One region of the Rhizobium sp. SU303 genome, then DNA from elsewhere that is predicted to be linked to it. Evidence: riboswitches for the same ligand, from Rfam matches in the RefSeq annotation. Region 1 holds a riboswitch; each other region holds the start of a gene.
What was found. A riboswitch is a leader RNA that binds a small molecule or an ion and turns the genes downstream of it on or off. The one in region 1 is predicted to bind thiamine pyrophosphate.
Positions count from the first base shown of each region.

Region 1 (2,262 bases):
AACGGCCGAAAAGGCGCGGGCGGCAGCGAAGACGCTCGATGAAACGACGTCGTTTTTCCTCGTCAAGAACGGCAACGAAGCACTCGGTTCTCCGGGAACGGATTCCGAACTCAAAGCGGATTCAGCGCCGATTGCGCTCGCCACGGACGATGCCACCAGCGCCAAAATGCTGATGGAAGCTCTCATCGCGGCGCCGACATTTAACCTCGAAAGCTCCGTCGGCAAGGCTCAAGGGCTCGGCGACGTCGTCTCGGGCCTGATCTCCGGCCCGAGAGCGGCGGTGGCGCGGTTTTTGAACCAGCTGACCTATTACGAAATGAAGAAGCGCGCCGGCATCGTCGGCGAGGCGTTGACGAAAAGCGTGCTGTCGAAGCTCGTGCTGCAACAGCCGATCCGCCTGCATCTCGTCGGCCACAGCTTCGGCGCCCGGCTGGTCGCGGCATCAGCCAACGGGCTCACCCCGGTCCCGAAGCTGGAATTCTTCTCGCTCACCCTGCTGCAGGGGGCCTTCTCGCACAATGGCTTCGCCAAGGAGATCAAGCCGGGCCTTGCCGGCGCCTTTCCCGATGTCGTTGGCAAACCGACAGGCCCGATCTGCATCACCCACACCCACAACGATCTCGCCTGCACGCTTGCCTATGCGCTGGCGTCGCGCCTGTCGCGCGATATCGCCAAGAGCATCGGCGATGCCAACGACGAGTTCGGGGCGATGGGGGCGAACGGTCCGCAGCACCTGAAGGCGGGACAGGCTGTCGAGGACGATACGGATGCCGTGTTCACGCCGCAGGCCGGCAAGGTCAACACCTTCCTGGCGGACAAGTACATCATCAAGACAGCGGCGTCGGATGCCCATAACAATGTCGCCAACGAGGATGTCGGACGGCTGCTGGCAAAGATCGTCGGCTGATCGCCTTTCGTAAAAAAACGCACGGCGCTGTCAGTCGTGGAATTGTCATTTTCAGGATGACATCAGTCCCGTTCTCTGCGAAAAAGAGCGCGATGAGAGACAGGGGCGTTCGTCGACAGACGGGCTGAGAAGCACCCTTCGAACCTGAACCGGATAATGCCGGCGGAGGGAGTCGCTCGGGGCCGCGGCACCGCCCGCACCAACCGCCCCGTGCCCGCCCCCGCCTGAAAGGGGCCACATGCAGACCAGGACCACACCAGGAGCGATGCTGAAGGCGATGCGCGAGAAGCCGCCGCTCGTTCAGTGCATCACCAATTACGTCGCCATGAATATCGCCGCGAATGTCCTGCTTGCCGCGGGCGCCTCGCCCGCCATGGTGCATGCCGCCGAAGAAGCCGGCGAATTCGCCGGGATCGCCAGCGCGCTGACAATCAATATCGGCACGCTGTCGACGCAATGGATTGACGGCATGCAGGCGGCGGCGAAGGCGGCGACATCCGCCGGCAAACCCTGGGTGCTCGATCCGGTCGCCCATTATGCCACGACCTTCCGCCGCAATGCGGTTGCCGAACTGCTCGCCCTGCGCCCGACCATCATCCGCGGCAACGCTTCCGAGATCATCGCGCTTGCTGGCGGAGAGAGCCGCGGCCAGGGCGTCGACAGCCGTGATCCGGTCGAGCAGGCGGAAGGTTCGGCGCGATGGCTGGCTGAGCGACAGCGGGCGGTCGTGGCCGTCACCGGCGCCGTCGATTTCGTCACCGACGGCGAGCAGGCCGTGCGCATCGAAGGCGGATCGGCCTTGATGCCTCAGGTCACAGCACTCGGCTGCTCGCTCACCTGCCTCGTCGGCGCCTTTGCCGCGACAGCGCCTGAGGACATCTTTGGTGCGACGGTCGCTGCACTTGCAACCTTCGCCATCGCCGGTGAGGAAGCCGCCCTTGGAGCGGCCGGCCCCGGCTCCTTCTCCTGGCGCTTCCTCGATGCGCTGGCCGCGCTCGACGCCGAAACGCTTGACGCCAGGGCAAGGATATCGGTGGTATGAAGGCTTTCGACCTTTCGCTCTATCTCGTCCTCGACGCCGATCTCTGCGCGGAGATCGGCATGGTCGAGACCGCGCGCCTTGCCATTGCCGGCGGCGCGACCATGGTGCAGCTGCGCGACAAACATGCCGGCACCATCAGGATGATCGAGACCGGCCGCGCCTTGAAACAGGCGCTGGATGGGACCGGCGCCCTCCTCATTGTCAACGATGACGTCGAGGCGGCAATCGCCATCGGCGCCGACGGCCTGCATATCGGCCAGGAGGACATGGATGCGATGAGAGCGAGGGCGATGATCGGCCCTGAGATGATCCT
Region 1 is NZ_CP088097.1:334,606-336,867, reverse strand. It holds gene RlegSU303_RS30530 (hypothetical protein) at 1-907, shown strand, start outside; TPP riboswitch at 999-1,095, shown strand; gene thiM (hydroxyethylthiazole kinase) at 1,146-1,949, shown strand; gene thiE (thiamine phosphate synthase) at 1,946-2,262, shown strand, end outside.

Region 2 (2,262 bases), on a different replicon from region 1:
GCGGCAGATGTCGCAGATCTCCTCGAAATGCTCGTAGAGGAAGCTTTCGCGGTGATGATGGAGACACCACTTCGCCATGATCGAACCGCCGCGCGAGACAATGCCGGTGACGCGGTTGACGGTGAGCGGGATGTAGTGAAGCCGCACGCCGGCATGGATGGTGAAATAGTCGACGCCCTGTTCGGCCTGTTCGATCAGCGTGTCGCGATACACCTCCCAGGTCAGGTTCTCGGCAATGCCCTCGACCTTCTCCAGCGCCTGATAGAGCGGCACGGTACCGATCGGCACCGGCGAATTGCGGATGATCCATTCGCGGATGTTGTGGATGTTACGGCCGGTGGAGAGATCCATGACGGTATCGGCGCCCCAGCGGGCCGCCCAGACCATCTTCTCAACCTCCTCCGCCATCGATGAGGTGACGGCCGAGTTGCCGATATTGGCGTTGATCTTCACCAGAAAATTGCGGCCGATGATCATCGGTTCGGCTTCCGGATGGTTGATGTTGGCGGGGATGATCGCCCGACCCACCGCCACTTCCTGCCGGACGAATTCCGCCGTCACATGGTCCGGAATATGGGCGCCGAAACTTTCGCCGTCGCGGACTATGGCGTCCGCCTGCGCCTTGCGGCCGAGGTTTTCGCGGATGGCTATGAATTCCATCTCGGGCGTGATGATGCCGGCGCGCGCATAAGAGAGCTGGGTGACTGCACTGCCATCCTTTGCGCGCAGCGGCTGGCGTAGCGCGGGGAATTCGGGCGTCAGCCTTTCGCCGCTGGCAAAGCCGTTGTCTTCGGGACGGACATGGCGGCCCTTATAGGCCTCGACGTCGCCGCGGGCGAGAACCCAGTCACGTCGCAGTGAGGGCAGCCCCTGTTCGATACGGATCTCGGTGCCCTCGATCGTATAGGGGCCGGACGAGTCGTAGACGACAACGGGCGGCTCGCCCGATGTCGGATGCAGGCTGATTTCGCGCATCGGCACGCAAATATCGGGATGGATGTCCCCCCGACTGTAGATCTTCCTGGATGCCGGCAAGGGGCCGGTGGTGACGGTTGGGGTGATATTCTTTGCGGCGATGTTCATGGTTTGAGGCTCCAAGTTTGAGTTTGGAGACCCAGTCCTCAGCCGGAATGATGAAAAGACGCCGGCACGGATTCCACGCGTGAATCCGAAACCTCTCGAGCGCTTGCACCGTCCCTACGCCAGTATGAACTGGATCAGGTTCAACGGGTCACTGCGCGCGATAGCAGTATCTCAGCCCCTTGCCGGGACCCCCCTGGTGAATGCGAAAAAGGGTAGAGGCTTGCCGAGGGAGCTGTCAAGCGACAACTGCAATGGCTTGGGGATGCAGGTGACACTCAGGCTATCGGTGGGTGGTCGCCGCGATCAAACGAATGGAATACCGGCAGCAAGATTTTACTTTCCTACCATCTTTCGATGCCGTGATGGTTCACACCTGTTGAAGCCTATGTACCCGAGCCGTCCTTTGCTGGCGTCGAATTCATGTCGTCCATGATATCCTCGGTCGGCTCGCCGATCTGATTTGCAAGCGTTCGACTGAGACGGCGCTTCCATCCCGACATATGGAAACCTGATAGATGTTGATTTCAAAGGAGGCACGCGAAGCTGCTCGTCTTCAGTCCAAGCCCTGTACTCGATTACGGCGATCAATGTCGATTGCAGCAAGACGTCATTCTACTAGCGGGCGCCAATGATGATCGCAGGGAAAGGTTGACCCCCGGAGGCAAGGGTCGTCCACTCCTTCACCACGTTAGACCTGTACTCCATCGCACAAACTGCTAGAAAGAGCGCCCGCGGAAATCGGAGAAATCCACCGCTGCCGGACGCGGTCGGCAGCGGTGGAACTAGAAACCTTTTGTTTTCCGGCCGCCAGAAGGAAGCTTAAAGACATGAACATGGCCTCGAAGATTGCGAAATCCCCTGCTGTCCCATCCATCGGCGCCCTGCTTGCAGAGGCTCGCCAGGCTCGCGGCTATTCTTTGGACGACCTCGCAGAAACCACCGGTCTGACCGTGGCCGAGGTGACAGAACTTGAGAACGACGCGGATTTTGACGCCTCAAGGATACGAAGGACCGCGGCCGCACTAGGAGTTTTAGGCAAAATCTGAAGCACGCGTCGCGCTGAACTCGTACGCAGCTGACCTAAGGAGGGCGCCTGCAGCAGCTCACCGGGTACAGGACGCGCTTAGTGGGAAGCCCTTCAACGCCCCTAAGGTTTATAGGGCCATCCAGGCTTCAGAC
Region 2 is NZ_CP088096.1:410,701-412,962, forward strand. It holds gene thiC (phosphomethylpyrimidine synthase ThiC) at 1-1,083, opposite strand, end outside; TPP riboswitch at 1,177-1,288, opposite strand; gene RlegSU303_RS26505 (helix-turn-helix domain-containing protein) at 1,911-2,129, shown strand.
Region 2: another riboswitch for thiamine pyrophosphate. It lies ahead of thiC (phosphomethylpyrimidine synthase ThiC); the one in region 1 lies ahead of thiM (hydroxyethylthiazole kinase).

Region 3 (2,262 bases), on a different replicon from region 1:
TCAGCCTTTAGTTTTCGGTCTCCAGAAGCCGCGCGCCCGGCCCTTCCTTGCCGAGCCGGTCGCAGGGATTGCGCAGCGGACAGCTTTCGATCGACAGGCAGCCGCAGCCGATGCAGCCGGTCAGACGGTCGCGCAGCAGGCTAAGCCGCCTGATTCGCGCGTCGAGATCATCCTTCCACAGCGCCGACAGCGTCTGCCAGTCGGCCACGGTCGGCGTGCGTCCCTGCGGCAGGGACTCGAACGCCGCCTGGATTTCCGAAAGTGGAATGCCGACACGCTGCGCCACCTTGATGATGCCGAGCCGGCGAAGCACATCGCGCCCATAGCGCCGCTGATTGCCTCGAGAGCGGATGCTCGAGATCAGCCCCTTGGTTTCGTAAAAATGCAGCGCCGAGACGGCCAGGCCGCTGCGCTCCGCCACTTCGCCGACCGTCAGGAGCTTGCCGAGCGGCGCTGCCGGAATTGTATCCATGCCTCTTGACCTCAAGATTAGTTGAGGTTTTATAACCCTTGCTCCTGCAATCGTAAAGTCCGCTAAGGATGCTCTATCACTTTGAATCTGCGCATATCCTTTTCCGAAAATCGATTCCGATTTTCGGGGTTATGCACTAGCCGCCTGAGGGAGGAAGCTCCGGTTCCGTTCCCGGCAGGTACGGAACCATTGGGAACACCCGGGCAGATCCTCCGCCCGGGTGTTTTCCGTCACATCCGGTTCATTCCGACCGCACGGACGGGTTCGCAATTTTGCTGTTGCGGGGAGAAAACCCCGGTGATAGTTTCCGCGCAAATAACAGGGGAGCTCCGTATTGCCGGGGCTGAGATGTGAGGCGCAAGCCTCTGGACCCTTCAAAGCTGATCTGGGTAATGCCAGCGGAGCGAGGTTCAGATGTTCTCAGGCGCACAAGTGTCACTCTATCCGATGTCCGACAATTTCGTCGGCATCATTCTCGATGCCGTCACGGCGCTCGATCCCTATCGCAACCGGCTGCGCATCGAGACCGATGACATCTCCACACTGCTGGTCGGCCCGCCTGACATTCTCTTCGCCGCCATGCACGACCTTTTCGTCGCTGCCGCGAAGACCGGCGAGCATTGCGTGCTGTCCGCTGCCATTTCACGCGGCTGCCCCGGCGAGCCCGACGACGCCATCTGCGGCGTCAGCCCCTCCCTCGGCCAGGCGGAGCCGCTTGCCGAGCGTATAACAGCCGCACTTGCCGCCGTTGAAACCACCGCCGAGACCAGACAACCGACCGCCGCGCAATTCTCGCTCTACGTCATGGGAGCCGGCACCCATATGGACGAGATCTACGGCTGCATCGACTTCCTGAAGCGCTCCGGCACCTTCGACCGCGCCAAAAATTTCTGCACCAGGCTCTCTGGCGATGCCGGCGCGGTGTTCGCCACCATTCGTGAGGCCTTCTTTCGCTTCGGCGAACCCGAAGGGCATGTGACCCTCGACATCACGGTGTCGGCCAACAGCCCGACGAAAGCTTGAAATCGAACGCTGATGATACCGTCAAAACCATCGGAATCGCGCCTTGCCGCGCTCCGCGCCGCTCTCTACCGGGGCATACCCGCCTTGCTTGCCGGCTGCGCCTTTTTGGCGGCATGGGAACTCTATGTCGATCTCTCCGGCATCAAACCATCCATCCTGCCGGCGCCTTCGCGCATCGTCATGCAGGGCTGGCTGAACCGCGAGGGACTGATTGCCAATACCTGGCCCACGCTCGGCGCGACACTCGGAGGTTTCGCCCTGTCGCTGGCCTTCGCCTTTGCCGCCTCGATCCTCATGGATTTCGTGCCCTTCATGCGCCGGGCATTGCTGCCGATCTTCATCGCCAGCCAGACCCTGCCGCTGGTGGCGATCGCGCCCCTCGTCGTCCTTTGGTTCGGCTTCGGCCTGTTGCCGAAGATCCTGCTGGTGGCGCTCGTCACCTTCTTCCCGCTGCTCGTCGCCTTGCTGCAGGGCTATGAATCGACCGACCGCGACATCGCCGAATTGCTGAATTCGATGAAGGCGAGCCGTTGGCGCATTTTTTGTCTGGCACGGCTTCCCTCCTCGCTGCCTTATTTCTTCGCGGGCCTGCGGATCTCGATCACCTATGCCGTCGTCGGCGCGATCTTTGCCGAATATGCCGGTGCCGCCCGCGGCCTCGGCATCTATATTCTCAACGCCAAGAACAATTTCCGTCCCGATCTCGTGCTCGCCGCCGTCGTCGTCAGCGCCGTGCTGACACTCTGCCTCTTCGGAGCGACGCTGAT
Region 3 is NZ_CP088095.1:4,280,379-4,282,640, forward strand. It holds gene soxR (redox-sensitive transcriptional activator SoxR) at 8-472, opposite strand; TPP riboswitch at 783-896, shown strand; gene RlegSU303_RS21100 (YkoF family thiamine/hydroxymethylpyrimidine-binding protein) at 887-1,495, shown strand; gene RlegSU303_RS21105 (ABC transporter permease) at 1,508-2,262, shown strand, end outside.
Region 3: another riboswitch for thiamine pyrophosphate. It lies ahead of RlegSU303_RS21100 (YkoF family thiamine/hydroxymethylpyrimidine-binding protein); the one in region 1 lies ahead of thiM (hydroxyethylthiazole kinase).